3 regions of the Rubrobacter tropicus genome follow, and region 3 is predicted to be linked to each of the others. Evidence: riboswitches for the same ligand, from Rfam matches in the RefSeq annotation. Region 3 holds a riboswitch; each other region holds the start of a gene.

Region 1 (10,525 bases), 1.4 Mb from region 3:
GGATCTGGCGCCGTGCGCCGCGGCGAGGTGTTGAGGTTGGAAGTCGGAGTGAAGTTGAGCGGGTTGGTGGTATCCCAGTCCCTATACAAGGCCGCGGGATCGGCGGGCCCGTTCGCAAGGTCGGCATTCCCGAGAACGATATCTTCTCCGGCGAAGAAGCTGACACCGCTCAGGTCTACGTTGCCGTTAAACCGTATCGTTTGTGGCGTGTAGTAGGCCGTCGGCACGTCTAGGCGGTTCGTATGGAATATCGCCTGCACCGTGCGGACCGCTCCCGTGCCGTCGGCCGGGTAATAGCCGGTGGAGGTTATCTTGAAGTAAGACCGCTTCCCGGCCTCGACGCTAACGGGAGCGTCCTCATCCACGCCGCCGCACGGGTCGGAGACCGGATCGTTGAGCTGATCGAAGCACCGGATGGTCACGTTGAATCGTCCACCTCCGAACTCCCGGCTAACCCCTGGCTGGCGCGTTACGGTGGCACCGGAACAGGTGCTCGGATCCGCCCACACGGTCGCCGAAGGAGACCAATCCGCCCCGATCCGCCGGCCCGGAGAGCAGTCGTTCGTGTAATCGTTATCGTAATGTTGGCGCACCACGTCGGAGAGTTGTTGCTGCTTCGCGGCCATTACGCCGGCCTCCGCTATCTCCAGCGCGCGCTGCCCCCGGTTCACTTCCACTACGGTCTCTAGGTCGTTGCGCACGAAGACCAGAAGCCCCGCTCCCATCACTCCGACTATCACCATCACGAAGATGGCCATGGGCAGGGCGATTCCGGCCTCGCCTCTCTTCAAACTTCGCGCCTTCATCTGAGCCGGTTCCTCAATTTTACGTCGGTAGCAAGGGTCTGAGTGGCCGGCCCGGAGATCCCGCGGTCCACCTGGACCCTGAGTTCTATGTGCACCAGCTTCATCTGTCCCTCGGTTATGGACGGAGGAGACGCGGGATCGCAGCTATCCACGCTCTCGCAGAACGTAAAGCTGAGCCCGCCGGGCCTGACGAACTCGACCAGAGGCTTACCATTGCGCAGGAGCGCTGGAGGAGAATCCCCGTTCAAGCCATAAGTCACGCGCTCCGAAGGATCTTCTGCGTGGTTGCCGTTCAGGTCGTTGAAGAAGGTGATCGAGGGTGAAGGGTTCGGCGTCACCGCACTCGAGGGTGAGTAACCACCGAGGAGATTGTCGTTGGTGCTGACCCCGTCGAGCTTGTTGTACGGGTAGGCGGTCCGGATCTCGCGCTCCATCCGCTCCAGCCCCAGCCGGGCGTTTTCTACCGCCTCGGTCTTGTCGTTACCGAAGCTGAACACCCGCAAGCTCATGTCGAAGACGGAGTAGAGGGCACCCATAGCAACAGACATCAACAGGATCGTTACCATTAACTCCGTGAGGGTGAATCCGTCCTCCTCCGCGAGTGACCGCCGCACCTTCACCTTGAGGCACTTCACTTGGCGACCAACCCCGTGACCTCGTAATTACCACCGGACGCCCAATCCACGGTCACGCTGACCTGGATCAGGTTCGTCTGGTAACCGGCAGGCTCTACGGCGGATGGACCGAGGCGCATGTACTGGGTCGTCACTTCGCAGCCACCCGACGGAGACGCGAAAGGAGAGCCTGCGGGAGGCGCGGGGTTGCAGTCGGTGGAGCTTCCCACCGGGTAACGGGCAAGCGCGGCCGGAAGGGTCAGAGCCTTGGTTTCCTCCAGCTTCTCGTTCGCGAGCGCCCGCGCCTGATCGTAGTTGCTCCCCGCGACGGCCGCGTTGAGGCCCGCGTCGAACATGCTAACCATCGGTATGATCGCGACGGCGAGGATCATGATTGCCACCATCACCTCGACCAGCGAGTAGCCGGATTCGCCCTTGAGAAATCTAGTCAACCTTTATCCTCGAGGTCACATCTACGAACTCTAGTCTAGTCGTAGGGTTGCCATCTACCGTCACCCGGATCTCGTTGGATCCGGCGCCGACCGTCACGTTTCGCATCGACCCGTCCGGAGAGAACTCCAGCGATCGGGTGGGCCCGGATAATCCCAGGGTCGAGTATAAGGTGGTGACGGCGGCATCGTCCTGGAGCGCCGGCACACCCACGACCTTTGTATTGTCCGGCAGGGTGCGATCTATGGCGGTGCCCGCGGCAACGCCGCCCGAGCTCGTCATCTTTACCAGATAGTAGTCGGGGCCCATGCTCTCCTTGGCTTTCTCGGGCGAGAGGACGACGCGCCAGTTCGCCAACTGGTTGGTGGACCTGGTATGGGCGAGCCGCAGATCAGACGCCAACTGGTTGGCTGCGGAGTCCACGGCCCTGCTCTCTATCACGCTGAACCAGGTAGAGCTGGCGATGCCCATAAGGACACCCAGGACGACGATGGTGATTACAACCTCCGGCAGCGTGAATCCCCACTCGCCCACCGGGCGGCCACTGTCATCAAGGCGCCAGCTGCTCGACTCCATCAATCCACCGCTTCAGAGCGTTCTCAGCGACTTCACAGAAGAAGCGACGAGCCGCGACACCTTTCGCTGCGAGAGCCCGAGCCGTTTTCCGACCTCCGTCTGCGTTAGGTCCTTGTAGAAGAACAGGTAGACGACTCTGCGTTGGATCTCGCTCAACGACTCTATGGCCTGCTCCAGCACGATGCGGTCCTCTATCGGGAGAGAGAAACTCTCGTGGTGGATGCTCCTGATGGCCGAGAGGTCAATGCCCTCTTCCTCGGCGCCGTCGAGCGAGACGACGCTCGTGTCGTGGTAGAGCTTCATCAACTCGACGATGCCGTCTGGCGAGACGTTGACCTCTTCGGCTATCTCTTCGAGTTCGGGCCTGCGGCCGAGGTCTGCTTCGAGCCGCGCCGCCGCCGAGGTGACTTTGGAGTAGAGGCCGCGCGACCAGCGGGGTTTCTTTACGAGCTGGGTGTCGCGGAGGTGGTGGCGGATCTCACCGTCCACCACGGCGTAAGCGTAGGTCGCGAACCCCGCGCCCGGGGCGTCTTCGTAGTTCTTTACGGCCTTCATGAGCCCCACGTGGGCGACCTGTATCAGGTCCTCGTAGGCCTCGTCCGAAACCCTTGCGTGCCGCCCGGCAAGGTGGGCGACTAGCCCCCCGTGCATATCTAGTATCGTTTCTATGGCCTTCCTGTCCCCGGTCTCTCTGTGGGTCCGGATCAGGGCCGCCGCGTCTTGCCGACCCCGTTCCGCGGCGCCCGCCACCATCCTCATCGACCCCATGCCACAGCACGAACCGCCGCACGGGCAAGGCCGGTACTCGCGTAACCGGCCGGACGAGTAGTAATCCGCATCGAATCTCCCTTTTCGGCAACCCGGCTGCCTACGTGAGGCCCGTGGCTTTGCGCCCCCGCCTCGCGGCGGGTTTGCCTTTTCGTAACCGGAGCATTGTATACGGCCAGGCTGAAAGAAACAATCCTGCCGATAGACTGTTTTTCCGATTCGTATGGGGAATGTGGTCGCGTTTACAACCCCACGCGGGAACGAAAACACCGCAGCGGGTATGCTACGACTGCATCCGGGATCGAAAAGGAGGAATGGTGACGGAGACGAGCCAGGAGCGCGCGGGCGCGAGCCCGCTGCAGGGAGACCGCGGGACCACGAAGATCGGGGACGGGGTGGTGCTCGCCATCGCGAACGCCGCCGCCGGGGAGGTCGGCGGCGCGCACCTCTCCCACGGGGGCACCAGGCTCCCTGGCGACAGCTCCCCGACCGTCGGCGAGTTCCTGGGCAACATCACGGGCGGGTCGGGCCGGCCGCGCGGCATCTCCGTAGAGGTCGGCGAGAGCCAGGCGGCCGTCGATTTGACCATCAACGTCGACTACGGCAAGAACATCGCAAGCGTCGCCCAGGAATTGCGCCGGAACGTGATCTCCCGCGTCGAAAGCCTAACCGGCCTGCACGTCACGGAGGTCAATATCGTCGTCAACGACCTTGCTTTCGAGCAGTAAAGCTCGGGTGCCTGGCACGGACCGCAGAAGACTCAAGCCCATCACGAATAGGCTTTTAGGTCTTTAGGTTTTCAGGTTCTAAAGGGGTGGGGTGGAGCCTGCCTGCAGTCTCCCGGCCCACGCTTCAAAACCCAAGAGACCTAGAGCGGTTTGCACGAGGACCGGCCTTCGGTGTTCTCGAGGTTTCGAGGGGTGGGCCACGAAACCCGCGAGCAAGCCCCGACCCGCCACCCCTTACGGCGGTTTGCGGAAAAACTGACCCTCGCCGCCCACGGGGCACCGAGGCTTTCAGGGGCGCGCCCCGAAGCCGCGGGCGGGCCCCGACCTTCCTCCCCTGAGAACCCGAGAACCCGGATGGCTGCTCGCGGTAGGCTCGATACCTCCGCAAACCGCCTTAGAACCTGAGAACCCAAGAACCTTGGAACCCGAAAGCCCGGGTTTTAGACGGGCCCGGTGCTTCCGCAAACCGCACTAAGTGCCTCACAGACAACGAGGTTCGGTCCTTCCGCAAACCGCCGTAGTAGAGACGAACCGCGCCCCGATCCGGGTTCACGGCCCACCAACGAGCCTTGCTGCGAATTCGAGGTAGAACCCCCAGAGGTATGGTCCCGCAAAGAGGACCAAGATCCCCCCGACGGCGAGAAACACCCCGAAGGGAAGCGCAGCGCGGCGGTCTATCTTTCCACCCGCCATGAGGAGCCCAGCGGTGACGGAGCCGACGAGCGCGCCGAGGAAGACCGCCAGGGCCGCGTACGGCCCCAGAAACGTCCCGAGCATCCCGCCCATCTTGACGTCCCCCATCCCCATGCCGCCGGGGTAGGCGATGGCGAGCGCGAACAACCCGCCCGAAACGGCGAGGGCGGAGACGGTATACACCCACCACGCCCCGGGGTTGATCAGGATGGAGAGGGCCAATCCGGCCACCGCCGCCGGGCCGACTATTACGTTCGGGAGCAGGCGATGCTCCAGGTCTATGCCGGCCAGCGCGACTAGCGTCCCGATCAGGACCAGCGCCGAGAGTAGAGGCAGGCCGAACCCGAACCTGAGGGCCGCCGCCGCGAAGAGCACCCCTGTAAGGGCCTCGACGAGCGGGTATCGGAGGGAGATGCGCGACTTGCAACTCCGGCACCGTCCCCCGAGGAGCGCGTACGAGACGACCGGCACGTTGTCCGGCGCCCGGATCGGAGCGCCGCAGTCCGGGCACCGGGAACCCGGCCATACTATCGACCGGCGGAGTGGTACGCGGTGGATCACCACGTTCAAGAAGCTCCCGACGACGAGCCCCAGAAGCCCGGCAAGGAACGCTATCAATTGAGAATCCGCGCGGGTATAACCTGTCTCCCTTTCCGAATGCCCGGCATTCTACACCGCCGGGAAGAGGCACCAGTGGCTACGAATCCACCGAAAGGCTCTCCGGAAAACTCGCCATCTCCAGGAGGGCCTCGCGGAGCCTCAGGCGGGAGGCCCGGAGTATCTGGGAGATCCTGCCCTCCGTCAGGCCGAGGGCGCCGCCGATCTCGCGCAGCGTCAGGCCCTCGTAGTAGTAGAAGGTCGTGACCACCCGCTCTTGCTCGCCCAGCCCCTCTATAGCGCGGACGAGAAGGGACCTGAGCTCCGAACTCTCGACGGACTGCGCAGGGTCGGCCCCGAACTGGTCGGCCACGAGCTCGTGCAGCCCGCCCTCGGCGGGATCACAGCCGGAACGCGCCTCCAGCGACCCGACCCTCGACCTCGCGACCTTCTCCAGAAAAGCCCGGTGGTCAGCTATCGATACGCCCAACCTCACAGCGACCTCGGACTCCGTCGGCGACCTGCCGTAGCATTGCGCGAGCTCGCAACGGGCGCGCTCCACCCGCTGGACGCGCAGCCGGGTAGTGCGTGGGAGCGGGTCGGTCTTTCGCAGCTCGTCGAGGATGGACCACCGGATCTTGGATATGGCGTAGGTCTCGAACTTGGCAGGCCTGGACGGATCGTAGGTCTCGACGGCCCCGAGCAGCCCGAACAACCCCCACGAGACGAGGTCTTCCCGGTCGACGGGCCCGGGTGACCGGGCGAAGATCCTGCCGGCCACGTACCGCGCGAGCGGCGAGTAGTTGACGACGAGCCTGTCCCGCAGCATCGTGGCCTCGCGGTCCACGAGCCGCCGCTCGGTGGGACAGGCAATCCCCGCCGCCCGCTCCCTTACCCTTCGGTACCGCGCCCACAGGGACCCAAGGTTCTGCCGCGTCACGAGGCCGACCGCCGCGCGAAGTTGCCCGCCGCGTCGCGGGCCACGTAACCCTTGATCTCCAGCATGGCGAGCGCGCTTAGCACGACTTTCATTTCCACCCCCGTCCGGCCTGCCACCACGTCTGCCCCCACGGACCGAAAATCCACCCCCCGCAACACCCCGGCCTCTTCCTCCGGCAACCCTATCGGCGGGTCGGGTAGCGCGGGCTCTGGAGCGGCAGGCTCCTCGGGTGCCGGGCCGGGCGGCGGTTTATCCCCGGCCCGGCCCGCAACGGCATCGAGGAACTCCGGCAAGTCCCACAGCACTCCCGCGCCGTCGGCCAGCAGCCTGTTCGAGCCGCGGCACTCGGGCACGCCGGGAGGCCCCGGCACGGCCCAGACGTCCCTTCCGGCGTCCAGCGCGTGGCGCGCCGTGATGAGGGCGCCGCTCTTCTCCGGCGCCTCGACGACCACGACCGCGTCGGAGAGGCCGGCGATGATCCTGTTACGTGCCGGGAACCGCCACGCGAGCGGCGCCTCCCCCGGAGCGTACTCGGAGACGAGCGCCCCGCGTTCCTCCACGCGCCGGAACAGACCCCTGTTGGCCCTCGGGTAAACGACGTCGATACCGCAGCCGAGCACGCCCATCGTTTCGCCCCCTGCCTCAAGGGCGCCCTCGTGGGCCGCCGCGTCGACCCCGAGCGCCAGCCCGCTCACCACGCAGACGCCCCTAGCCGCGAGCTCCCGCCCGAGCGAGCGCGCCATCTCGACCCCGGCCGGCGTCGCCTTACGCGAACCCACGAGCGCCACCAGGGCCTCCGGCGCCAGTCGGCCTCGAACGAAGAGGGCCGGCGGCGGATCCGGGGCGACCCTCAAGCGCGCCGGATACGCCTCGTCGGCCAGCGTTATTGTCTGGACTCCCGCGTGTCCCAGCCGTCCCAGGAGGGCTCGGGCCTCGAAGGTCTGCCTCATCTCGGCAAGGGCGCGGGCGGCCCTCTCGGTCAGGTTCATCTCGCGCGAGATCCGGGCCGCGGGCTTCTCGAGAACGTCCTTTACGCGCCCGCCCGCGAGGCGCGAGACCAGACTACCGCCGACCCTGGCCTGCAAGAGGGACAGAAACAGGTACGCTTCTCCCTCCCTAACCTCCGGCACCGTACGCCCTCCTGTAGTTGAGGGCTTCGGCGAGGTGCTCGACGGCTATGTCCCCCTCGCCCGAGAGGTCGGCCACGGTCCTCGCGACGCGCAGCACCCTGTCGTGACCGCGCCCGGAGAGGCCCATCCGGTCTATGGCCCGCGCGAACAACGCCTCGGCGTCCCCCCGCAAGCCGCACGCGGCCCTGAGGACGCGGCCGGAGAGGGCGCAGTTCGGTGACCCCTGCCGATCCAACTGGGCCCGCCGGGCCGCGGTCACCCGCTCCCTTATGGCCCGCGAAGGCTCGGCCCGAGGACCGCCCCTCAGTTCTTCGCGCGAGAGGCGCGGCACGTCGACGAAGAGGTCCATGCGGTCGATCAGGGGCCCAGAGATGCGGCCCTGGTAGCGTTCGATCTGGCCGGGCGTGCACCGGCACGCCCGCCGAGCATCCCCGGCGTACCCGCACGGACAGGGATTCATCGAGCACAACAGCGTTACCCTGGCCGGGTAACTCAAGGTCGCCGCAACCCGCGAGATGGTCACGTACCCGTCCTCGAGCGGCTGCCGCAAGACCTCGAGCGTCCTGCGCCCGAACTCGGGGAACTCGTCCAGAAACAGCACCCCGTGATGGGCCAGGGAGACCTCGCCCGGACGCGGGTTGCTTCCCCCGCCAGCCAACCCCGCGGTCGATATCGTGTGGTGCGGCGCCCTGAACGGTCTCACCCGCAGCAGCGACCCGTTGGCCTCCCCACCCGCGCTGTGGACCTTGGTCACCTCGATCCTCTCCCCGAGACTTAAGGGCGGCAGAATCCCCGGCATCCTGCGGGCGAGCATGGTCTTGCCCGAACCCGGCGGCCCGCTCATCACCACGTTATGCCCACCGGCCGCCGCGACCTCGAGCGCCCTCTTCGCGTACCCCTGGCCCGCCACGTCTGCGAAGTCCTCCGCGGGTGCTGGCTCCTCCCCGTTCTCAGACCACGGCTCGGCCGGCTCGACCCCGTTTCCGGAAGCCAAAAACGCCGCAGCCTCCCGCAGTCCCCCGACCCCGTATACCTCTATTCCGCCCGAAGCGGCCGCCTCCCCGGCGTTCTTTTCTGGCAACACTAAACGCCGCAGCCCGCCAAGCCTGGCGGCCTCGGCCATCGACAGGGCGCCCCTCACCGCCCGCAGCCCGCCGTCTAGCGAGAGCTCCCCGACCACGCCCACGTCCTCCAGGCCGGAGGGGGGCAGGCTCCCCGACGCGGCGAGTATGCCGAGCGCCATCGGAAGGTCGAAGGCGGCCCCCTCCTTGCGGAGGTTGGCGGGGGCAAGGTTGACGATCACCTTCTTGGTCGGGAACTTGTATCCTGAATTGGAGATCGCAACCCGCACCCTCTCCCTGGCCTCCTGCACCGCCGCATCGGGCAAACCCACTATCGAGAACCCGGGCAGGCCCGCGCTCACGTCCACCTCGACCTCGACCGGCAGCGCGTCGATCCCGAACAGGCTCAGACTTCTAACCCTGCAAACGGACATCAGAAAACAACCCCGCCAACGAGCGCGGCCCCGTTCATCCCTCACCTCCAGAGACTCCTCCACAGAGCCCAGGCAGTATAGCCCAAACGGGCTAGTTTTGTCTAGTATTTTATACTGTTGTTTAAAATTTTATACGACAAGCATCAGAAGGCGTCCGTAACGTGTGAGATCCGCACCCCGTCGCTGCGGGCAAGAATGCCGATGGCGTCGAAGCGCAGGGTGTGGAACGTTGGGGACTTTTCCAGGAGGTACTCTTCAGTGATCGCGCGTATAGTCCGCTGCTTGCGGAGGGTGATGGCCTCGAGCGGGTCCCCGAAGCCCGTGCCGCGCCGGAGCTTGACCTCGACCACGACGAGGGTGCCGTCCTTGCTTGCTACGAGGTCGAGCTCGCCGTGGCGGGTGCGGTAGTTCTGGTCGACGACGGTGTAGCCCCGCTCTTCGAGGAAGCGGCGGGCGAGCCTCTCGCCGCGCTTCCCGCTCGGGCGGTTGTTCAGCCCAAGACCCCGGCGTAGCTCAGGCGGTGGACCCGGCACGGGCCGTACCGGGCGAGGGCCGCCCTGTGGTGCTCGGTCCCGTAGCCGGCGTGCCTCTCGAAGCCGTAGGCGGAGTGGGTCGAGGCCAGCTCGCGCATGGCGCCGTCACGAAGGACCTTCGCCACGACGCTCGCGGCGGCGACGGCGGCGCTCCTGGTATCCGCCCGCGGCAGGCACTCCACGTCGGGCCCCAGCTTCAGGTTTCCGTCGGCGAGGGCGCAGCGGGCGCGGGATCTTAGGGCTTCGATAACCCTCGTGAGGGCCTCGCGGTTCGCGCGGCCCACGCCGTGGCGGTCGATCCACCACGCCGGAAAAGCGACGACTGAGACGGCCTCGGCGCGGCGCAGAACGTCCGCGAAGACCGCTTCGCGGCGGCCGGCCCGGAGCGTCTTCGAATCGTTCACCTCGGAGAGCTGCGTCTCGCCCAGAACGACGGCTGCGGCGACGAGCGGTCCGGCGAGGGCGCCGCGGCCCGCCTCGTCGGCGCCCGCGAGCGGGCCGCCGCGGTCGAGCGTCCAGGCGGCGTCGAAGGCGTAGAGCGGGGCCGCGTCCGGGCGGCGTGCCGTGCCGGGGGCGGCCCGCAACGGTCGTGCGGTTCTAGCGGGCCTTCTTGACGCGGGCCTTCTTGCCTACCTTGTCGCGGATGTAGTAGAGCTTCGCGCGGCGCACGGCGCCCCGGCGGGAGACCTCTATCTGCGCGATCTTGGGCGAGTGTAGAGGGAAGATCCTCTCCACGTGTACCCCGAAGGAGTTCTTCCTGACGGTGAACGTCTCGTCGATACCTCCGCCCTTGCGGGCGATACACAGGCCCTCGAAGACCTGCACCCTCTCGCGGTTGCCCTCTATGACGCGGTAGTGGACCTTCACCGTGTCGCCCGGCTTGAAGACGACGTCCCTCTGCTGCAAATTCTCGCTCGTTATCATTTGTCTTGCTCCTCTCGTGGGTGTTCCTACGAACGGTCACGGGGACCGGCGGCCGGTCCCCCTCGCCTCCGACCTGGTCCGAGACTCCCGCTCGCGCCAGGCGCGGATCTCCGCATGATTGCCGGATAATAGCACGCCGGGCACCTCCTCTCCATCCCAGACGGCCGGCCGCGTGTACATCGGCGGCCCAACCACGCCCTCCCCGGAGAAGGACTCCCCGATTAGGCTCTCCGCGTTTCCTAGCACCCCGTCGAGGCGCCTGACCACCGCG
Region 2 (10,525 bases), 1.4 Mb from region 3:
CGAGTTGTTCCGTTGTCGAGTTGTGGAGAAAGATACAAGTCGTCCACTCGACGAGGTCGCCTAGACCGGGACTGAAGGAGCCGACATGCGGAACGACGACCCCGCGCCGTCAAAGGTGCTTATACTGGACCGCCAGGCCCTTGCGCGAGAGAGAATACGGGCCGCACTTTCGGGCGAGCCCGACTTGCGCGTGGTCGGCGAGGCGCGGGACGGGCGAGAGGCCCTCGAGTTGTGTCGCGATCTCCGGCCGGACATCGCTTTGGTGGGTCTCACGCAACCGGATGCCGTCGAAATGGAAGCCGCCAGGGCGCTCAAGGAGGAATGTCCCGGAACGAGGGTGCTCCTTCTGGCGACCAGGGAGAGCGAAGACCTCCTGCTGGAGGCGGTACGGTTGGGCGCCGCCGGCTACGTTCTGAAAGGGTCGACGCCCGCCCAACTGCTGAACGCCGCACAAAAGACGCTTGAGGGCATGTCTCCTTTCAACCGCGAGGTGGCTATGCGCCTTCTCAAGAGGCTGGAAGGCGAGAACAGGCGTGAGCAGCAGACGAAGTTCCTACCGGTCGGGCGAACCCCCGCGCGGTCAGAAAGGGCCGCCAGAGGAACCCTCCTTACCCCCCGGGAACTCGATGTGCTGCCGTACCTCGTCAAGGGCAACACCAACCACCAGATCGCCCAGGAGCTTCACGTGAGCATCTCGACGGTGAAAAAGCATCTGGAACACATCATCTCCAAACTAGAGGTCTCTGACCGCACTCAGGCGGCCGTCAAAGCCGCGGAGTTGGGGTTGGTGCGGGGCACGAGAGATAGGGGCTCTTCCTCTGGGCATTCTTAGTGTCGTAATCCCGGTCGGATATGGGTCTGCCGGTCAGAAAATATGGGTCAGATGACCAATATACAGCGTATCCAGTTGAGTAGATACTTGGCCGAAAGAAAAACCGTAAGATGCTGCGAAAGAATTCCTTTGGAGGGGGAATCGTAGCTTCTCGCTGTAGGCTGTACTACTCGCAGGGCCTCCGTGCGATTCTGGCTACGTAGGGGCGTCTTACGAACCCGTGGCCCGGGCTTGCTGTGGTGGCCGGTACAGCCGAGCCCCAGGCGGCCTGGACTGAGTCGGCAAGGGCAGATTGTGAGGAGGATCGCAGGGGAGCGCAAAAACGACGGAGGTCTAGCGTGAAACGTTTGTTGGTGTTGTCAGCGACCTTGGCCACGCTATTCTCGGCTTTTGCCTACGTCCCGCAGGCAGAGGGGGCGACCTGCACGGGCAAGCAGGTCTCTCCGGGGCAGAACCTTTCCAGCGTGGCAGCCAACGCCAGGGCTGGCACGACGTTCTGCATCAAAGATGGCAACTATGCTGTCCCGACCCCGGTAAGGGTCCAGAATCGTGACAGGTTTATCGGGATGTTCTCCGATGGAACACGTCCGTCTGTCACGACCACGAAGGCGCAGCACGTGTTCGATGCCAACGGTTCCCGCGGGGCCACGATCCGGGGACTCGGGATGAGTGGCGCGGTGGGCGGAGACCACTGCAAGCCGAACTGCGGAAGAGGCATCGGTGGTGGTACGAACCTCACGATCAACAACGTGTGGTCTCACCACAATCAGAACCAGGGAATCGGGGGCACGGGACCCGGGCTTCTCGTTACCTACTCCCGGATAGATCACAACGGAAGTCCCGCCTTCGCGAGGTTCGGCGAGTCGCAGAGCGCGGCGGGCATCAAGAGCGTCAACTCGATGACCGTGCTCAACTCTCGCGTTCACGACAATTACTGGTCCGGCGTATGGTGTGACAACGACTGCGACGCCTTTCAGGTGAGGAACAATACGATCACGGCGAACGGCAAGGCGGGCATACACTACGAAGCGTCGAGCGGTCCGGCCGTCTTCGCCAACAACGTTATACGGGGCAACGGGACCAACGCCGCGGTGGCCGGGCGCCGCGCTGGGCTCATCATCTACGCGTCCGCCAATGCCGAGGTGTACGGCAATGCCTTCGGGAGCAACACGTACTACGGTATCCACGTGGCCGAGGACGACCGCGACTGGACACCGCTTCTCGGGAACATCAGCATTTACAACAACACGATGGGCGGCGACGCTATAGTCGGCTGCACGCTCTCGGGCGTGGGATGCCTCTAGTCCTGCAACGGAAGCTTCCGCGGACAGGGGCCTCGCTACCTTCCCGACCGGGGAAGGAGTCACGGCCAGGAAACCGGCGTTCTAGAGGATGGGCGCAACGCTGCCTGCTCGGAGTTCATGCCGATCGGAGTGTGAGAACGGCCGTCAGTCGGGCGAGTCAGGGCCTCGGGGATTTCGGTCCTTGCTGAACGTTGTGATTCGGGACGCCGGGGCGGTGCCAGATGACCTGCGCGCGTACGCCATCGTGTCGTAGCCTGTTTTGGTAGTGATCCCCCGAGACCGTATCGTAACGATGAGACAGGCGGGCGGGTCAAAGGCGGCGTGCCGAACCATCTCGCTACGACCCGGTCACCTGCTCGCGGCCGGCATTCCGTGAGGACGGTGGCAACAGACGGAGGGAGCAACCGCACATTCGGGGCTCGGTCTCCAGAGACCGAGCCCGTTGGTAATCCCCGTCGCTGCGCCGCAAGTTGGGGCCTTCACGACCGTGGAGATCGTCGGCGCGCCACGCGGAGATGAAGGTAGTCGCGGGGCGTACGAGCGCCCTCATCTACCATTCTTGTAGCAGTGCACCCGCCAGTCGGGCAGCCCGCACCCCGAGAGGGCGTCACCGTTCAGACGGTTGTGGTGAAAATCGATATTCCTTAGGGCGAATCCCCCATCGCCTCTGGGCTCCGCCCTGAATCTCGCCTCATCGAAAGCGACAATGAGGGCGGCGCCGTTTTTGCCGCCGAAGGTGTTGCCGAATACGTTCAAGTTCTTGCTGTTGAGGGCGATCAGGTCTGCCCGTCGAGATCCCGCCGCCGCGAGGCCGCCATTGTACCTGATGGTACTACCCTCGACGATGGCGGCACCGGAGGAGATCTCGTCGTGCACGCCGACCTTGCCGTTCCTGACGACGGTCGAATCGTGCACCTCGAAACGGGTGCAGTCGATGTCGCACCACAGGCCGGCCCAGCGGTTGTCTTTGACGACCGAGTTTCTGATGATCATCGAGTTGACGCTCTTGATGCCCGCCGCGCTCACCGGCCCGGCAGTCTCGCCCGTGAAGGTGGAATCGTACCCGTTGTCGTCGAACACGGAGTTGACCACGAGTAGACCGGGACCCACCCCGCCTATGCCCTGATTGGCGTTGTGCATGAGGTGCGCATCAGAGACGTAGAGGTTCGTGCCACCCCCGCCTATGCCCCGCCCGCAGTTGGGAGAACAGGCCTCGCTGCCGATGGCCCCCTGAACCCGAAGGCCGATGATCGCAGCTGAGTCGGAGCCGAACGTGTCGAAGATGGTAGTAGCGCCTGCGCCCCTTACTATCGGCCTAGTTCCGTCACCGTACACTCCCCGGAAGCGGTCCCCCGACTGTACTTTGACGGACCGAACGACAGGGTACTCGCCGTCGTTGATGCAGAACGTCGTCCGCGCGCCATGGGCGTCTGCCACCAGAGAGATGTCGTCGCCTTCGCGGATCTGAACGCCCGAACAGTCGGTCGCCGCCCGTGCTGTTCCCTCTCCCCACCATACGACGGAGCTTGCGATAAATGCTAATAATATAACAAGCGGGCCGCGTGCCATCTTCCCTCCTTCGGTAGCCCGGCCACCTCCTGAGAGGTCCGTGGCTTTGCGTCCTCCGCCTCGCGACGGGTTTGCCTTTTCGTGAGTTTGCCCAGTCTACTACAAATGCACGTGGGACCGGAGTAAATGCGCACACTAGCGGGTGAAATGGACGCAAGCTGCCGGTCCGATCGGTTCCCAGGTTTGGTGTTCGAGAGAACAGGAGTATGGAGCGCGAAGCTCTTCCACGACAAGAACAAGCGCATCCGACACACGCCACACGGTCGCTCCAAAGCCGGAGGGGTGGGCCCTTCGATCTAAGATAATTCTTCGAACGCTCTCAAGTTGTGGCCCCCGTGAGTCCGGCTCGTATCCTCCGTAGATACACCAACGAAAGCGGCGCGACGGCCCAAAGACGCCCTGTACGCAGGATGCGCCACCGCTATCCGCGAGCTCCCAAGAATCTCACAGCGACAAAGTCAAATCGCGGCGGCGGCCCTCTCTTTACGGAGTCTTAGCCGCCAGGGTCGTCGGAGTATCGGCCGCTCTTGTTGGTCCTGATCATGCCACCCAACATCACCCAGCCGCAGCCGAACAATATCCCGAAGAGCACGTGAGCCCAGCGAGCCTCGATGAAACCATTCACGTCGCTAAAGTGGTAGAGCCAACCTGACAGTCCCGTAGCCAGGGGCAACCAGCGATAATCTTGCGAGGTTGTCGCGCCAAGATGGGCGAGGCCCACCAGGGTCAAACCCAGCAGTAAGCAAGGAAACCAGTCGAACAAGAAAGGCGGCAAGCCTTTTCCGGCAAGGTACGCATACCTCGCCGCCGCATCTACGGCACCAGAGGCATCCAAGACACGGTATAAGAAGCCAAGCCCCGCGCCCAGGCTACAAAAGACGAGCCCAACTGACTCAACCCAACCTAACCGTTCCCTACTCCAAACACAGAACGCTGCCGCGCCTGCCAAGAATAGCAGCGGTACGACGAAACCCAGTACTTTTGCGACGGCCTCCTGGGGGGCCGAAGAGCTTTCAAGGCCATGGAAGTAGCCCCACACTACGAACAACACCCCGGCAAGCATTGCTCCTACTCTGCCCCAATGCACAAGTGATGACCCTGGTCCCATCGTCTGTTTCGATTCGGACGGTTGCACGATGCTTATGATGACACCGAGAGACGTTCCGTGCATCCTACGAAAAAACGGTACTCGTGAGGGATTTGCCCGGTCCCTGTTCCGCAAGGGAGGGTTCACAGTGTAGGTGTGGAGGGAGTCGATCGGTTCAGAATTCGTGCCCACCCAGAATACGATCAACAGGAATGCGCACGATACTTTCGTAAACGTTTTGCCGCGTGAACGCTGGCCGAGGACTGATAGCAAGCTTGAAAGACGCCAATCGCACCGAGCATGAGCGCGTTGCGGATCGTCGAGGTGTCGTATCGGTGGTCGCCCCGCGCGCAAAAGCCTAGAGCGGCTTGCAGAGGCCAATGCCTCTGCAAGCCGCGCGGTCAGCGATCAACCCGCTGCGGCTTCGCCTCCGCTTTCAGCTATCAGCGGTCCGCTCTAGGATACGAACCCGAGGGTCTGTTGTTCTTCGATGTCCCATCTGCTGAACAGTGTCTCCAAATGTGCCAGTTGGCAGATGTGCCGATTACCGCTCTTTTCTAGCATCTCGGCATGAAGGGTGAACCCAACTTCGGCAGTCAGCTAAGCGACCTCTCGAGCAGAAGAAATGCGTTCGGTGCGAGAGCGTTGCAGTCCATAGGGATACCGGCGAAGCCGACGAGCCTGGCTGAGCTTCATGCCGGGCGTCTGGGAGAATCGTGGCGACAGCACCTGAACGACCTGCTACTGGTGTTGGTGGATTGTGCGCTCGCGCTCGCCGTGTGGCAGCTGGCGATACTGCTCCGCGCCTTTTTCATGGGAGGCTCGGTCTCGGAGGTCACGGTTGTCGGGGTGCTTCCCATCGTTACGGTCTGGGTGGGCTTGCGTGCCCTGCTCGGCCTGTACCCCGGCTACGGGATGAACCCGGTGGAGGAACTGCGGCGTCAAACCTACGCCGTGCTCGCCACGCTGGCCATAACCGCAACGTTCGCGGTCGCGGTGCAGGTGGACGATGTGGTCTCCCGTTCCGTACTGGCCATGGGCTGCGCGGGGCTCCTCCTGTGCGCCCCTGTCGTGCGACAGCTCGTAAAGTGGCGCCTGATGAAGCTACGCCTGTGGGGCAAGCCGGTGGTCGTGTTCAGCTCCGGAGAGACCGGAGGGCGCGTCGTCGCTTTGCTCGCGAAGGAGTGGGGCCTCGGATACAAGCCCATAGCCGTGTTTGGAAGCCATCCTGGGGAGGACAGGCGGCACTACGAGGCGGCCCCCGACGACAAGAGCCTGGCCGACGCTATGAGGCTCTCTCGGAGGTACGGCGTGGACACCGTGATCTTCGCGATGCCGCATACCCGCCGAGAGCACTTGGAGAGGCTCGTACACTGGGCGAGCTTCGGCTTCCGGCACGTCACGGTGATACCGAACCTCGAGGGCGTTGCCAACTCGGCGGTCGTCGCCAGGGACCTTGCCGGCGTCTTCGGGGTGGAGATCCGCTACAACCTGCTCGATACGTGGGTACGTCGGGTCAAGAGGGCCCTGGATCTCCTGGCCACTGCGGCAGGGGGCATCTTCGTCGTCCCGCTGCTACTGGTGCTTTGCATGTTGGTACGTTTAGAGTCGGGTGGCCCGATCTTCTACACGGACACGCGCCTGGGACGCAACGGGGAACCTTTCTCCTGCCTGAAGTTCAGGACCATGATCCCCGACGCGGAGGACGCACTGCGGCGGATATTGGAGAGGGATCCGGAGGCGAGGGCGGAGTATGCCAGGTACCACAAGTTGCGGGAAGACCCGCGTGTCACCCGGGTCGGCCGGTTTCTGAGGAGAACGAGCCTGGACGAGCTTCCGCAGTTGTGGAACGTGCTCAAAGGGGAGATGAGCCTGGTCGGTCCGAGACCCTACCTGCCGCGGGAGTCCGGGGACATAGGGGTGACCCAGAGCGACATACTGCGCGTCTACCCCGGCATGACGGGCCCGTGGCAGGTGAGTGGACGGAGTACCACCTCCTTTGAGGATCGGGTGCGGATGGACGCCCACTATGTACGAGATTGGTCGGTGTGGTTGGACCTTGTGTTGCTGGCTCGCACGGTCAAGGCGCTCGCGACTGACCGCAGCGCGTTCTAAGGGGAACGCGTGCTGGAAGAACACCCCCGGGGCATGGTCGCGTTGAATAAAGCCGAAGGGCACGATGGGAGAAGGGAGATCCGCTACCAGCGACCCGCGGAGGAGGCTCCTGCGGTCGCGATGGTGCTGGACCAGGATCTCGCGGTGCGCTACGCGAGCCGGGCGGTCGGACGGGTTGCCAGCGACCCCACCGTCGTCGTTGCCAACCCGTTGTCCGTGTACTTGCACCCAGAGGATGGCGTCTGGGTGCGGGACGCTCTCGCGACGCCGGATCGCGGGACGGTCCACAGGCTGTCGGTGGAGAGCGAGGAGCCGGCGAGGATGCTCGAGGTCCCCTTGGGCGAGTTCGACGAGGAAGACATCGTGCGCCTCGAAGACGCCTACGGACGCGCGGGATCGGTACCGGGTGCCCAAGACCGCTACGGTAGGGAGGCCGAACGTGCGTAGCGATGATGGCAACACGAGGGCTCTGTTCGTGTGCACAGCCAACGTGTGTCGTAGTCCGATGGCGGAGGCCATCTTCAACGCCCTGGCCGAGGAGCGGGGCGTCTCCTGGAGGGCGAAGAGCGCCGGAGTGGCGGCCCTGGTGGGGGAGGGGATCTCTCCCCGGGCCGGCGCGGCGCTCGAGGAGGTCGGGGTCTTCGCGGAGGGCCACCGGGCGCGTCAGGTGGATGCCCGGATGCTCGAAAGGGCGGACCTCGTGCTCGCGATGACTCGGACCCATGCGGACACCCTGCTACGCCTCTCGCCCCAGGCCTCTACAAAGGTGCACACCCTGATGACCTTCGTCGGCGACTTCGGCGAAGGGACGGACATTCCGGACCCCTACGGCCAGTCTATGACCGCCCACCGGGCCTCCGTGCGCCAACTCTTGCGCTACCTCGAAGCTCTGGTGGAGCGTGTGAAGGTCGGTAACGGAATGTAGGCGTAGAAATCGGACACGCGGTGGTTGGGGTACGTGCACGATAAGCGATGTTGTCGCCGATACGCGGCGGAGGAGGGACATATGACGGAACCACAGTTGCCCGTAGGGTACCGTCTGGAGCTCAACATCCCGGATTTTCTCTATCTACTCAGGCCGGACGGCTCCCGGGTAGGCGTGTTCCATGCATGGAGTTGGACGAAGGAGGCCGTCGAAGCGGCGGCCGAGCAGGACGTGGAGGGGCCGTCTCAGTCGGACAAGAGAACCGGCGATGATTCATAGAAGGACAAGCATGGTTTAGGCTTGTGGCTGGGCCCTACCGTGCCCGGACCCAGTCGGCCACCTCCGCAAACGCCCGATGCGGTTGTCATCGAGGAAATCTCCTAGAAGAGACGGGTAGTACCGTGGCGGAGGCGTCAAGGAATCGTCCAGCGCACGACGAAAGCGTGGCCCCGCGCGGCGCCCGCCATTATAGTTGAGGTCGAACCGGCGGAAGGTCGGGGCGCGACTCCGGAGTCCGGCCGGTAGCCGGCACCAAGCCGTCCTGGGAGGGGATCGGGCTGAGCAACTCTCTGCTGAGCAATCGCGGTTTCATGAGGCTCTGGGCCGGTCAGGCCGCCTCTTTCGTGGGCGACGCCGTATCGATGGTCGCGCTCGTGGTTCTGATCGTCCAGATCACCGGCAGCGCCTCGGCGGTGGGGGGGGCGCTCGTCGCCCGCGTCCTGCCGACGCTCGCCAGTCCTTTCTTCGGGGTCCTGGCGGACAGGCTGGACAGGAGGATGGTCCTGGTGGCGAGCGACCTGGCCCGCGCGCTGTTGGCCGTAGGGTTCGTCTTCGCCCGCGACCTTGCCGTCCTTTACGTCCTGATCTTCTTGATGGGCGCGGCGCGCGCCCTCTTCAACCCGACCGTGCGCGCCGCCTTCCCTGGCGTAGTCGGGGGGGGCGACCTGACCCGCGCGAACTCACTGATAAGCGCCACCTTCAGCGTCTCCGTGACGGCCGGACCGGCCCTCGGCGGGCTTCTCGTGGCGGGCGTGGGCGTGGGCGCCGCCTTTCTTCTGGACGCGGCGACGTTCTTGTTCTCCGCCGCGCTTCTCTACCGCCTGCCCCTTTCGGGCCCCGAGGCGGAGTCAGAAGAGAGTTTCCTCTCCGAGTTCAAGGCCGGGCTCGGCTACCTCGCTGGCGCACGCGTTCCCCTGGCGATGGTCGCGGGTGCTTTCCTCACGGTGCTGGCGACCGACCTTGCGACGCCCGCCGAGGTGTTTCTCGCCAAGCAGACTTTCGGAACCGGCGACGCCGGCTACGGCCTGCTCTTGGGCGTCTGGGGCGCCGGAATGGCAGTCGGCAGCGCGTGCATGGGCGTGTTGGGAGATCGGGTGCCGCTGCTGCCTATCTACTTTATCGGTATCTTCGCGTGGGCCTTGGCCCTGCTCGGAACGGCAACTTCACCAATCTTCGCCGCGGCGCTGGGCGCGCTCGCCGTAGCCGGGGTCGCCAACGGTGTGGACAACGTCGTTACGGACACGGTCTTGCAGAGGCGCGTACCCGAGGCCCTACTCGGCCGGGTATTCTCCGTACGATTCACGGGTTACAGCGCCGCAGAGGCGCTGGCCTACCCTCTTGGCGGGCTCTTCGTAGATACCTTCGGGCCCCGTCCTACCTACGCCCTCTCCGGCCTCGTCACCGCCGGCGTCGGCGTCCTTATCTTGCTCTTCTTGCTGCCTGCCCTGCTGGCACGGCCCGAAGGGACGCAGGGGTGAAAGACAGGCGTATCCGGCCGGCGGGGGCCAACTTGTCGCCGGGGCGAGGCGTACCGTGACCCGCGTCCTTGCTGCGACGCACGCTGGCGTTCGGGCGCATGCGTGCATAATCGGATGGTGGCAAGTAGCATTAGGTGCGTAGGAGAACCTGAAGAGGGGGTGATCAAGCATGGCGAAGCGAACCTGGTAGACCGCGTCGGATGGGAGACAACGCAGGGTGTACAGACGAAAAGAGGGGGTGTGTTTCCGTGGCGAAAAGGACCTGGTAAAGACTCGGGCAGATTTGCGCGTTGTGCGATGCCCGAGTTCTGTGCAAAAATAGTGGCGTTTTGGACTCGGGCGTCGCGATGGGCGAAAACAAGCCGGGGGAGCATCGTCTAAGAACCTACGTCGGGGTCTTAGCTGCTCTCGCGACGGCGCTCGTCGGTTCATGGGTGTACCTTTTCGGGCTCACCCTGGACGCGCGCCTCATCGTGGGCACCCTGATTCTGGGCAGCCTGGTCCTGCTCGGGGACCTCTACGCGCTGCGCGTGAGCGAGCAGTCCGCTATTGGCGCGTGGGACATCGCGCTCATGGTGGCCGTGGTGATGGTCGGTCCGACCTGGGCCGCCCTCGCGGCCGTTCCGTCGGCGATCCTGGTCGGCGGACGAAGTCCATTGCGAACGACATACGAGTTGGCCCACAGTGTAGTAATCGTTCACCTGGCGGGTGCAGTTTTTTCGTTCGTCTCGGGACCGGTACTGTTGGATGGTTCGGCCCCTCCTGCCGCCGTTCTGTACGGTGCTCTACTCTCGGGGGTGGTCCTCACGGGGGCCAGCGAAGCCGTCAGCGCCGCAACCTACAAGGTAAAGTACGAGCGTCCGTTCGGCGAGACCTGGCAGGAGGTCGTCCAACCCTACCTGCTGCCCGATCTGGTCAACGTCCTTACGGCGGCGT
Region 3 (10,525 bases):
CCACCCACGACGATCCCGAGAAGATAGAGCGGGACCTCATGCAGACGGTCCCGAAGGAGGACTGGACGGTCTTTTCGCACCTCCTGATCCTGCACGGCCGCGCCGTCTGCAAGGCCCGCAAACCGGATTGCGAGGACTGCACGCTTAACGACCTCTGCCCCTCGGCCTTCCGGGTCTAGTAGCCCCATGCCCTCGAACGACATCCTCCACGCCCGCCTCCCGCCGGAAGAAGGCTTCGAGCTCTACCGGCACCGGAACGCGGGCGCGATGCGCACCCAGGGCTGGCACGGTTACTACTGGGCCAGGCCCACCGCGGCGGGCGACTACGAGATCCGGAGCGTCCCTGCCTCGCTCGGCGAACCCTCCACCCACGGCGGCGTCATGCCCAAAGAGGCCTTCGAAAGGCTGTACGAGAAAGCCGACCGCGTATAATGTCTGCTTGTGAAACGCGGGGGCATGGCAGAGCGGACGAATGCGCTGGTCTTGAAAACCAGAGGCGCCAAAACGCCCGAAGGTTCGAATCCTTCTGCCCCCGCCGCCAACTCGAATACGCACTCCACATTAAATTTGTTAAAAATCATTAAGATATTGGAGACTTTTGAGTTTCGGTTATGTACACTGTGGGTAACTTCTCATGTGGAGAAGGAAATGCAGGCCGCTTGAGAGACGGAAACAACAGAAAAAGGAGGACTGGATGAAGAGGGCAATACTCTTGGCCACTGTCGCACTTTTGGCCATGCTAGTCCTGGTGCCGATGGCGATGGCTCAGGACACCACCATGATGATGGGTGGCACGACGATGATGATGGAGCAGACGGGCGGCCAGATGATGGGCGGCACGACGATGATGGAGATGACCAGCGGTCAGATGGCTCAGGACGATCTGCCGACCAGCGGTGGCCCGGCCATACTCTTGCCGGCGGCCGCTCTGCTCGTGGGTTCGGGCATCTTGACCTACGCGATCCTGCGTCGCAGGTAGCAGATAACGTAACAAGCGGGGGACGGACCACCAACAGGTCCGTCCCCCATTTGGCCGGGGAAGAGCCTGCACCTCCCCGGTCTTTTTTGTAGCATTTCAGCTAGTCGGCACGCTTCGGCTTTACGGCCTCCGCTTTCGGCATCTCAGCCGCTTAGATCTTCCCGCACTCGGGTAACGTGTCGCCCCTTGTCTTGAACGCTTGTAAGAGTAATTGTCTGATGCCCATAGACCGGGAGTTCGAACCGGGTCGGTCGCAGTAACCTCTCCTGACAGGTTGCCCGGACGTTACTCGTTTACATGCCGGCAGCCCTTATCGTTGGGCCGACGCGGAGGTCCGCGGCGCGGCTCGTCGGCCACGCAAGCCCCGGTTAACAAAACTTAACGTTACTATAATCCGGGATCGGGCCGATCCTGCGAGGGGTGGGCCGGAGGTTACGGCACGTTCCCGGTCATTTTCCCTGGTCCCGGCCTGGCGCTCTGGGTAGACCACTGTCGCCACCGAGTCCGACGGCGGGCGCTTCTAAAGCGGGTTGCGGTGGTATTGAACCACCGCAACCCGCGCTATCGGCTATCGGCTATCGGCTATCGGCTATCGGCTATCGGCCGTCAGCCATCGGCCAAAGAAAAGGCAGCCGAAAGCTGATCGCTGAAAGCTGACGGCGATTGCAGGGAGGTCCAACCTCCCTGCAATCTGCTCTAGTAACCCTTCGCGGCGTAGTGGGCGTTCTCGTCCTCGTAGGAGCGCACGTAGTTGCCGCCGCCGGTGCCGGACCCCGAGTAGTAGTCGAAGTACTGGTGGGCCGTGTAGCGGACGTTGGGTATGCTGGTGGGGATCCAGGGTCCGTTGGGGTGGTGGTCCACGCACTCGTCCACGCTGGCCCTGTAGGTGGTGACGGCGATCGTGGTCCTGTCTCCGCGCCCGCGGATATCGGAGACGACGGAGCGGGTGATCGCCTCCCACGTCTGGCCCTGGGTCTTTCCGCGGGCCGGGACGATGCCCTTCTTGCCGTTGGGCTCGTTCATCAGGTCGTACACGATGACCGTCGGGTCCGAGCCGAACTGGGCGGAGAGCCTTTTCCACAGGTCCCTGAAGTGGCCCACCGTGCAGCGGGGGGAGTTGAGGGCCTGTTTGCCGGTGCCGTCGTGGCCGCCGATGGCCGCCGTCCAGTAGCCGCCGTAGTTGTGGCAGTCGAGCACGACCTTGAGGCCCGCCGCCCCGGCGTTGCGGACCGAGCGCTTCAGCCGCGCGAGCTCGGCCGTCTTCAGGCCGCCCCCGAGCACCGGCTGCAGGCGCTCCCACCGGAACCCGATCCTGACGATCCCCACCCCCTCGGAGCGCAGGTATCCGAAGGAGTTCATCCCGCCGTTGACCGCCGGGTCCGAGGGGGTGGGGTTGACGGTCGGGTACCAGTAATCTTCGCCGTAGACGCCTGGTGCCCTGTTGGAGTGGGTGCCCTCTTCCCACCGCTGCCCGCCCGAGAAGTTGACGCCGCGCCACGCCCCTGGCACGTCCAGGTGCCGCTTCACGAGCGCGGCCTGGTAGCCGGGTTTTGCGACGGCTATGGGGTTGGGGCCGCCCGCCCCCTCGCCCACGCTCATCCACAGGGAGGCGAAGTAGCCGCCGTCGTGGGTATCGTTGTAGCGCTCCGAGCACTCCTGCGCGGTCACCCACAGGCCCTTCGCGTCGGCGTGGGAGTACCACGCCTCGCCCAGTCGGGCCCACCGCTCCTCGTCGGGGGCGAACTCTTCGCGGCTCCTAGTCGTGTTCTGCGGGAAGCCGACCTCGCCTATGTAGCCCCGGGCACCCCGTAGCCAGGAGGTGAAGATCTTGAGCTCGTCGAGGGCCAGGTGGGTGACCGCATCCTGATACCCACCATGCTCCGGGTCTCCCGTGTGCGCCCGCGAGGGACCGCCGCCAACGACGCCCAGGGCGGTCGTCCCCGCCCCCGCAAGCGCCAGCCGCCTGATAAATCCCCTGCGGCTCAGGGTTCCGACGGCAGGCACCCTCGAAGAATCGCCAACGGACCGCACCTATTCCCCCCTCTTCTGTTCGGTGGCCCGGCCGCCTATCCGCGGATAGGCCCGTGGCTTTGCCTGCCCGCCTCACGACGGGGTCGCCCTTGCGCAGCAGGAGGCAAATGTATACATGTGAACAAGGGGTGTCAAGACGGCGAGGTTTGTCCGAGATGGACGAAGCGCCAGGTCAGCGAAGCGGCCCGTGGGACCGAGAAGGTCTGGCGAAAGCACCCGTTGCAGTAGGGAGCCCCCGGCGGTCCACCGGGGGCTCTTCCCGCTGCCGTGTCCTGCCCGCAAGACGGGGCATTCTTGGAGTGAGCCGCCCAGGACTCGAACCTGGAACCTAAAGATTAAGAGTCTTTTGCTCTGCCAATTGAGCTAGCGGCCCGTGCGCGGGGATTATAGCATCGCCGATCGGGATGGCCAGGGTCGAAGGTTAAGTTTTGTTGTCGAGGCTTGCGCGGACCCTGGCCGTGTGTTTATAATCTTTGTATCATCCTAGCGGTTCTTCTACGGGCCGCTAAGGGCCGGAAAAGGGGCTTCCCTTCTGTGAACGCCGGCCCTTTTTTTATGAGCTGGTCAGCAGTTCAGCCTGTCAGCATTTCAGCCGGTCAGCACGCCGCCTTCGGCGGCTCTCAGCGCTTCAGCCGGACCAGAAATCCTCTGCTCGCCCGGGTGGTGCCAGAGCAACCTCTGAAATGCTGAGATGCCGAAAGCGGAGGCCGCAAGGCCGGAGCGTGCTGACAGGCTGAAACGCTGTTTATCCGACTTCCCTTGCGATGGTGAAGAGCTCTTCGGCGTGGCGTTTCACCGAGGTCGCGAGGTTTTCGGTCGCGGTGGCTATGGTTACGCGGCGGAGGGGGGCGTGGAAGCGGGTAAGGTCGTCCCCGGACATGCCGGAGAGGCTTCGCCAGCCGACGGGGTTGCGTTCGCCGGGGAGGGGGAGGTGGCGGATCAGGCGCAGGTCGACGGAGAAGTCCTGGCGCCTGGGGAGGTCTATGAGGATGTCGAAGGGGCCGGCGACGCCCTTGCGGTAGCGGGTGAGGTAGCGGGACCAGGCCTCCTCGACCCGGCGTCGCCAGGAGGCGTCGTCGCGGAGGCGTATCAGGGGGTCGTAGCCCGGATGGCGCTCGTCGAACTGCAGGGCGAGGTGGTAGGGCTTTCGCTCGGCGAGGCGGTTCATCAGGACCGACGTGGAGCTCTCGGCCTCGGCCGAGTCCTCCAGCAGCACGAAGGCGCCCGCGTCGTCCTGTTCGGAGAGCTTGTCGAAGGTAACTATCTCGTCCTGAACGGCGTCCTGGACGGCGCGTTGGAACATCACCGTCGGGATGCGGAGGGCATGGTGGCCGTAGACGTTGTGGTGGATCAGGTACCTGGAAAAGACGAGGGACTGCAGGCATCCCGCGCTCTCCTCATCCAGGGAGAGGACGGCCCGGTTCTCCTGGCCGACGATCCTCAGGTTCTCGATCAGGGGCATCGCCTCGACGAGGCCGAAGGGCACCCTCGCCCCCCGCCCGTCGCGCACGAGCCGGTCCAGGCCGTCCACGTCGAGCGAGCCGAAGAGGATGTCGCGCAGGAGGTGCTCTGTCGGGGTGAGGCCGCGCGGAGGAGTATCTCCACGGGATACGAGCCGGAAGACGTTGTGGGGCTCGAGGTCCCAGTCGTTGCGCAGGACCTTGGCGACCTCGGTATGCTCGATCCAACGCCGGCTCAACTCTTTGAAAGTGGGCGCTCCCGGCAGGGCTATCCCCTCCACGGCGCCCGAGTAAGGGTAGCGGCCGGCGTTGAGGAGGAGGGCGGCGGCCAACGCGCCCTGCACGTCGCGATCTTCGAGGTAGGCGCCGGTGTCCACGATCCTCTTGAGGGTGAGCCGCGCGAGGTGATAGGTGCCGACGGCGTGGTCCAGGCGCGTGTGGCGGGCCCTGGGGAAGGCGGCGAAGGTCAGGCCGAGCTGGCTCAGGCCTTTGAGGCGTTGCATCGCGTCGGTCTCGAGCAGGGCCCTCACCGACCTGTCCGTGGGGACGTCGCCCCAGATCACATCCCGGATTCTTCTTCCGGAGCCCCCGAAGAACTCCCCGACCGTTCCGCTCAAAGACGCCCCCGGTTGACTCGCCCAGCACATTCTAACCAAAATGGCCCCGCGCGCCCGACGGGTGTAACATTCTGTTTTTCGAGAAGGGGGCAGCCATACACGCCGAAGAGGTCCAGGTTTTGAGCGGGGAGTCGATCCTCCTCAGGCCGCCGCGCGAGTCGGACGTGGAGGCGGCCTACTCCTGGGACCGCGACCCCGAGCTCGCCGCCTGGAACGGACGCTCCCCGATACGGGTCTCCCTCTCCGCCGCCCGTCGCGACTACCTGGCCCGCTGGGAGGACCGCTCCGTCAAGACGTTCATCATCGAAGCCGAAGGTGGTCCCATAGGCATGGCGACCCTCTACGACTTCCGCAGGGGGGGCTGCGAGCTCGGCATCAAGATCGGGCCCGACGCCCTCCGCGGCAGGGGATACGCCACCGAGGCCGTCGAGCTCCTGGTCGAGTACGTCTTCGACACCTTGGGCCTCGAAAACATCCGCGGCTCGACGCTCTCCCACAACCACCGCATGCAGCGCGTCTTCGAGAAGAACGGCTTCACGCAGGTCGGCGACGGCAGCCTCCTCAGCCGCTACGACAACCGCCGCTACACAGAGCTCTTCTACGAACGCCGGCGCGAATCCTGAACGCCCCGCGGTCCTGAAGGGTTGATGCCGAGCAGACGCGCTACCGACGCACCCATCGTCGAAGAGAGAAAGCTGACGGTGAAACCGATTTCCCCTCCTTCCTCCACGACGGTGGACAGCAAGAGCAAGACTATTTTCGCGAGCATGAAGACGAGAGGGCCAACGACGGAGGCCAGCAACAGCAGCGCGGCGATGCGCTGCCGCTTCGCGGGGACCTCGTCAGCAGCATTACCGGGATCAGGCCGGGCACGCCACCGGCCGCGGAGCGCAACAGGTCGGAGGCGAGCCCGAAACCAGCCAGGGCGAAGAGCGCTAGGGCCGAGACGGCGAGCAACGCGCCGAACGCGGCCAGTGAGAACAGCGCCTTCTCCACCTTGCTGTGACCTTCCACGCGGGCCCATCCTTGTTGTCCCGGGCCCTACGGGATCAGGATAGCCGATCCCCGATGCCAGGTGCATCTCCGTAGCGTCACCAGCTACAATAAGACCGATGAAGACGCAGCTGGAACTGAACGTCAGCAGCCGGGGCGCGATGAGCGGGGTGCTCACGATGGGCAGCCTCGACCCCGCGTTCGCTGCCGCCACGGGGGTGGACGGGGGGCCGGTGGCGCTCGACTTGAGCACGGTCGAGTTCGTGGAGCCTGCGGGTCTCTGCGGCCTGGCGGCGCTCTTGGAGTACCTGTGCGAGCGGTGCGAGGACGTCAGCCTCGCGCTTCCGAGGCGCGACGTGCCGGCTTACCTGGAGCGGATGGACTTCTTCAGGATTTTCGGAGATAGGATCACCACGAACGCGGACCTCGAATCCCTGGGGGAACGCCGTCGACACAACCCCGGAACGCTTCAGGAGCTCGTCAACTTCCACACCGAGGAGGAGATACCGGGCATCATTCACAGGATCTCCGAGATCCTGGAGAACCAGGGATACCGCCTGCGCGAACGCGTCGCGATCTGCTCCACCCTCTCCGAGGTCTGCGCGAACGCCGCCGAGCACGGCGTCTCCTCTTTCGGCGCCTACGCTGCCGTCCAGGCCTACCACCACATCGTCAGCGGCTCCCGCCGCCGCGGGGAGGAGGTCCTTATAGCCATCGCCGACGGGGGGGTGGGCGTGCGCGAGACCCTGTCTCGCAACCCGAAGTACGCCGAGGAGACCGCCACAGACAACGACGCCCTGCGCCACGCCCTCGAGATGGGCGTCTCCGGAACCGGTGAGATCGGACGCGGCGGAGGACTCGCCCTCGTAGCCGGCATCGCAGCCCGCTCCGGGGGCTCCCTCTCCCTCCGCTCCGGCAAGGGCCGTGTAACCGTCTACGAGAGCCGCAAGAACTCCCGCAACGTCCCCCAGTTCCCAGGCACCTTCGTCCGCGTCTCCCTGCCGAGAACAGCTGTCAGCAGTCAGCAAGAAACAAAAGGCTGAGAGCTGAAAGCTGATGGCTGAAAGCCCCAAAACACCGTTGACTTCTCCCACCCCGGCCGGTACAATCCTCTCATATGATTTCACTGACGACAGTGAGGACGGGCACGGTGCCTGAGGAGCGGGCGCGGCGGACCTTCGAGGTGGCCGGCGGCGACTTCGGGGGCAAGCTGATGGTCACGCGCCGGACGGGCCGGTCGGTGCGGGCCGCGCTCGAGGAGGCTCTGACGGATCTCCCGAAGGGTGGCACGTTGTACGTGGACACCCGCGGGGTCGAGCTCATGGACTACTCTTTCGCCGACGAGGCGCTCGGGATACTGGCGTCCAGGGTGGCGAGCGGGGAGTACGGGGAGCGGCATCTCGTGCTGGTCGAGGAGGACCGGGATCTTCTGGAGAACGTCGAGGCGTCCTTGATGCAGCGGTCGCTCGCCATGATCCGGGTGGACGAGGTGGGTGCGGAGCCGGCCATCGTCGGCAAGGTGCCCGACCACCTCGTCGACACCCTGAACGCGATCTACGACGCCGGTTCGATCACGAACACGGCCCTCGCCGCGAAGCTCGGGCTCAATAACACCGCCTGCAACAACCGGGCGACGAGGCTCGCCAAACTGGGCCTCATACACCGCAGAACCGAGACGGCCGCCCCCGGTGGCCGCCAGTACGCCTACGAGAGGATCGCCTAGTGTCCTTTTTTGCTTTCAGTCTCACTAGGTTCAGTGAAGGTAGCGACGGTGAACGGCACCGGAGGAGGTACAGCCGTGCGTGAGGAGTACATGATCGAGCGTCAGGGCAAGCGTTTCGTCCTGTACGCGGGTCTTTTGGAAGAGGCCCACAGCAGGGGACTCAGGAGCATCGAGACGGAGCTGTTGCAGGTGCCGACGGCCGAGAACGGCCAGGCGGCGATAGTCAAGGCCGTGGTCCGGATGGAGGACGGCAAGTTCGCGGGCATTGGTGACGCGAGCCCGCAGAACGTGGGGCGTCAGATCGCGCCGCACATCATCAGGATGGCCGAGACGCGGGCCAAGGCGCGGGCTTTGCGGGACGCTATCAACGTTGGCGTTACCGCCTTCGAGGAGCTCGGCGGGGAGGAGGCGCCCGGGGAGAGGTATCCGGCCGCGTCCTTCTCCAAGGAGGAGGCCGCCTCCGGCCAGGGCGGGCGTCAGGCGGCGCGCGAGGAGAACAGGGGAGAGTTGCCGGCCACGCGCAAGCAGCTCAACTACCTGGAGGCCCTCGTCTCCGACGTGGTCGAGGACGGCATCGGGAAGTTCGAAGAGATGGTGGGCAAGCCCATAGGGGAGCTCACGCGCGAGGAGGCGAGCGAGTGGATCGGCCGCCTCTCCGGGAGGGCCGCTTAGTGCGAGGCTTCGCCTGGATCGCGGCTCTGGGTGAGGAGGTCGTCTACGAGGCCGACCTCCCCGCCTGCTGCGCCCGCACCGCGCGGTCCCACGAAGACTCGTTCGAGTGCCCCGGCTGCGGGGCGATGTGGCGCAAGCCGTTACCCGTGGAGCCCGAGCACGACGCGTTCATGCGCGGGGACGAAGAGCAGAGAGGCGCGGCGTAGGAGACCTATGAAGACGCGGAGGACGGGGAGGTCCGAAGTTGCACGGGATGGGGAACGACCCCCGGCTCGCGAGGCTGCACCGGGAAGAGGTGGCGCGGGAGGTCCGGTCGCTGCGACGGCCGCGGTCGTCCGGGGCGCGGGGGACCGCGGGCCTTCTATCGGCCTTCTGGCGGGAGCTCGGGGCGGACGCCGGGCGTCTCGTCGGGGTCTTCGGGCTGTCGGTGAAGGTTCGCAAGCGGAAAGGAGCGGCGTGAGGAGAAAGAGCGCCCTCAGGCCGGACACGACGCTCGCGCCGGCGGGCGACGTGGAGGGAGAGATCTACGTGCGGGGGTTGCCGGCGTGCTGCCTGCGTTCGTTCAAGGAAGAGGCGCTGGCCGAGGCCGGCGAGCGTCGCCGGCTCGGGTTCGAGTGCGGGTGCGGCAGGAGTTGGCGGATCACATCAAGCCTCGACGACCGCGTGCTCGACCGCTTCGTCACGCACGCGGGGCCGAGGGCCGGCGGCTCGTACCCGGCGGCGTGAAGGAGCTGTCAGCTTTCAGCGATCAGCGGCGACCCGGGGTGTGAACCTTGTCCGGGTATCGGTTCCTTCTCTGGGTGAGCAGGGTTGGCCAAAGCGCAGGCTCGGGCGGTAGAGCAACGTGGAGAGAAGCTGACGGCTGAAAGCTGACAGCTAACAGCTACAAAGGGAGAAGAGATGACACAGGCGGCGCAGGACGTTCTCACGCAGTACCTCGGTAGGATCAGGGACGGCAGGTTGCTCGACGCGCGGGAGGAGAAGGAGCTCAGCCGTCGCGCGCGCGAGGGCGACGAGTTGGCGCGAAGGCGGCTCATCGAGTGCAACCTCAGGCTCGTTATCTCCATCGCCAAGAAGTACAGGGGGAGGGGCGTGCTATTCGAGGACCTGATCCAGGAGGGGAACGCCGGCCTGATTCGCGCGGTCGAGAAGTTCGACCCGGAGATGGGCAACCGCTTCTCGACCTACGCGACGTGGTGGATCCGTCAGGCCGTCACCCGCGCCGTCGCGGACAGCGCGCGCACGGTCCGCCTCCCGGCCCACGTCGTCGACGCCCTCTATCGCCTGCGCCGCGCCGAGAACTCGCTCAGCCTGGAGCTCGGCCGCGACGCCACGGAAGAGGAACTCGCAGACAGGCTCGACGTGAAGCCCCAGGAGGCCCGCCGCCTGCGCGAGGTGGGGCAGCCGATCTCCAGCATCCACGCGAAGATGGGCTCGGAGGACGGCTCCGAGATGGGCGAGCTCCTACCCGACGAGAGGAGCGGCGAAGACTACGCCCGCGTCGAGGTCGGCCAGTGGGAGCGGACGCTCGTCGAGGCCGTGAGGTCCCTGCCCGAGCGCGAGGCGAAGGTCATCCAGATGCGCCACGGCCTCGACGGCAGCGAGACCCGCACCCTCCGCGAGGTCTCCGAAGTCCTCGGCATAAGCCAGGAACGTGCCAGGCAGGTCGAGATGAAGGCGCTCAGGACCATCCGAACCGGCCGCTACGCCGGCACCCTTCGCCGCGCCCTCTCGGAGGCCGTGTAGCGCGCCGGCTTCGCCGGCGAGCACGCTACGCCCTTCGGGCTCCGCTCTCAGCGCGGCGCTTCGCGCCTCTCAGCACGCTTAGGGCCTTAGCAGGCCCTCGCTTTCAGCTCGTCAGCTTCTTGTTGAGGTGCTGACGAGCTGAAATGCTGACCGGATGACGAGCTAATCCGCCGTCGATGGGCTACCCTGTTCCCAGTTCGTAACAGAAGGGAGCCCATTGGAGACTACCGAGCGGAACGCCGCGCGCGCAGCAGAGCTTTTTGGGGAGATGGGCGGGGTCGTCCGGGATGGTTTTCCGGCCATC

What was found. A riboswitch is a leader RNA that binds a small molecule or an ion and turns the genes downstream of it on or off. The one in region 3 is predicted to bind cyclic di-GMP.
Region 1: another riboswitch for cyclic di-GMP. It lies ahead of GBA63_RS10255 (sigma-70 family RNA polymerase sigma factor); the one in region 3 lies ahead of GBA63_RS03185 (glycoside hydrolase family 5 protein).
Region 2: another riboswitch for cyclic di-GMP. It lies ahead of GBA63_RS18480 (right-handed parallel beta-helix repeat-containing protein); the one in region 3 lies ahead of GBA63_RS03185 (glycoside hydrolase family 5 protein).

The regions. Positions count from the first base shown of each region.
Region 1 covers NZ_CP045119.1:2,056,918-2,067,442, reverse strand. Annotated here, with positions in the region: gene GBA63_RS10275 (hypothetical protein) at 1-791, opposite strand, end outside; gene GBA63_RS10270 (PilW family protein) at 803-1,426, opposite strand; gene GBA63_RS10265 (type IV pilus modification PilV family protein) at 1,438-1,872, opposite strand; gene GBA63_RS10260 (pilus assembly FimT family protein) at 1,865-2,404, opposite strand; gene GBA63_RS10255 (sigma-70 family RNA polymerase sigma factor) at 2,459-3,214, opposite strand; cyclic di-GMP riboswitch class I at 3,298-3,372, opposite strand; gene GBA63_RS10250 (Asp23/Gls24 family envelope stress response protein) at 3,532-3,942, shown strand; gene GBA63_RS10245 (prepilin peptidase) at 4,492-5,253, opposite strand; gene GBA63_RS10240 (FliA/WhiG family RNA polymerase sigma factor) at 5,333-6,172, opposite strand; gene dprA (DNA-processing protein DprA) at 6,169-7,302, opposite strand; gene GBA63_RS10230 (YifB family Mg chelatase-like AAA ATPase) at 7,289-8,797, opposite strand; gene GBA63_RS10225 (YraN family protein) at 8,941-9,330, opposite strand; gene GBA63_RS10220 (ribonuclease HII) at 9,288-9,914, opposite strand; gene rplS (50S ribosomal protein L19) at 9,928-10,254, opposite strand; gene trmD (tRNA (guanosine(37)-N1)-methyltransferase TrmD) at 10,291-10,525, opposite strand, start outside.
Region 2 covers NZ_CP045119.1:3,691,265-3,701,789, reverse strand. Annotated here, with positions in the region: gene GBA63_RS18490 (LuxR C-terminal-related transcriptional regulator) at 86-832, shown strand; gene GBA63_RS18485 (right-handed parallel beta-helix repeat-containing protein) at 1,171-2,136, shown strand; gene GBA63_RS18480 (right-handed parallel beta-helix repeat-containing protein) at 2,683-3,705, opposite strand; cyclic di-GMP riboswitch class I at 3,715-3,791, opposite strand; gene wbaP (undecaprenyl-phosphate galactose phosphotransferase WbaP) at 5,438-6,907, shown strand; gene GBA63_RS18470 (cupin domain-containing protein) at 6,917-7,354, shown strand; gene GBA63_RS18465 (low molecular weight protein arginine phosphatase) at 7,347-7,832, shown strand; gene GBA63_RS18460 (hypothetical protein) at 7,914-8,111, shown strand; gene GBA63_RS18455 (MFS transporter) at 8,384-9,589, shown strand; gene GBA63_RS18450 (HD-GYP domain-containing protein) at 9,919-10,525, shown strand, end outside.
Region 3 covers NZ_CP045119.1:681,420-691,944, forward strand. Annotated here, with positions in the region: gene nth (endonuclease III) at 1-179, shown strand, start outside; gene GBA63_RS03170 (hypothetical protein) at 187-432, shown strand; tRNA gene GBA63_RS03175 (tRNA-Ser) at 451-535, shown strand; gene GBA63_RS03180 (hypothetical protein) at 695-979, shown strand; gene GBA63_RS03185 (glycoside hydrolase family 5 protein) at 1,676-3,010, opposite strand; cyclic di-GMP riboswitch class I at 3,029-3,108, opposite strand; tRNA gene GBA63_RS03190 (tRNA-Lys) at 3,311-3,383, opposite strand; gene GBA63_RS03195 (HD domain-containing protein) at 3,756-5,087, opposite strand; gene GBA63_RS03200 (GNAT family N-acetyltransferase) at 5,207-5,710, shown strand; gene GBA63_RS03205 (hypothetical protein) at 5,841-6,101, opposite strand; gene GBA63_RS03210 (hypothetical protein) at 6,200-7,123, shown strand; gene GBA63_RS03215 (winged helix-turn-helix domain-containing protein) at 7,231-7,803, shown strand; gene GBA63_RS03220 (hypothetical protein) at 7,879-8,475, shown strand; gene GBA63_RS03225 (hypothetical protein) at 8,475-8,681, shown strand; gene GBA63_RS03230 (hypothetical protein) at 8,720-8,935, shown strand; gene GBA63_RS03235 (hypothetical protein) at 8,932-9,201, shown strand; gene GBA63_RS03240 (sigma-70 family RNA polymerase sigma factor) at 9,376-10,221, shown strand; gene thyX (FAD-dependent thymidylate synthase) at 10,439-10,525, shown strand, end outside.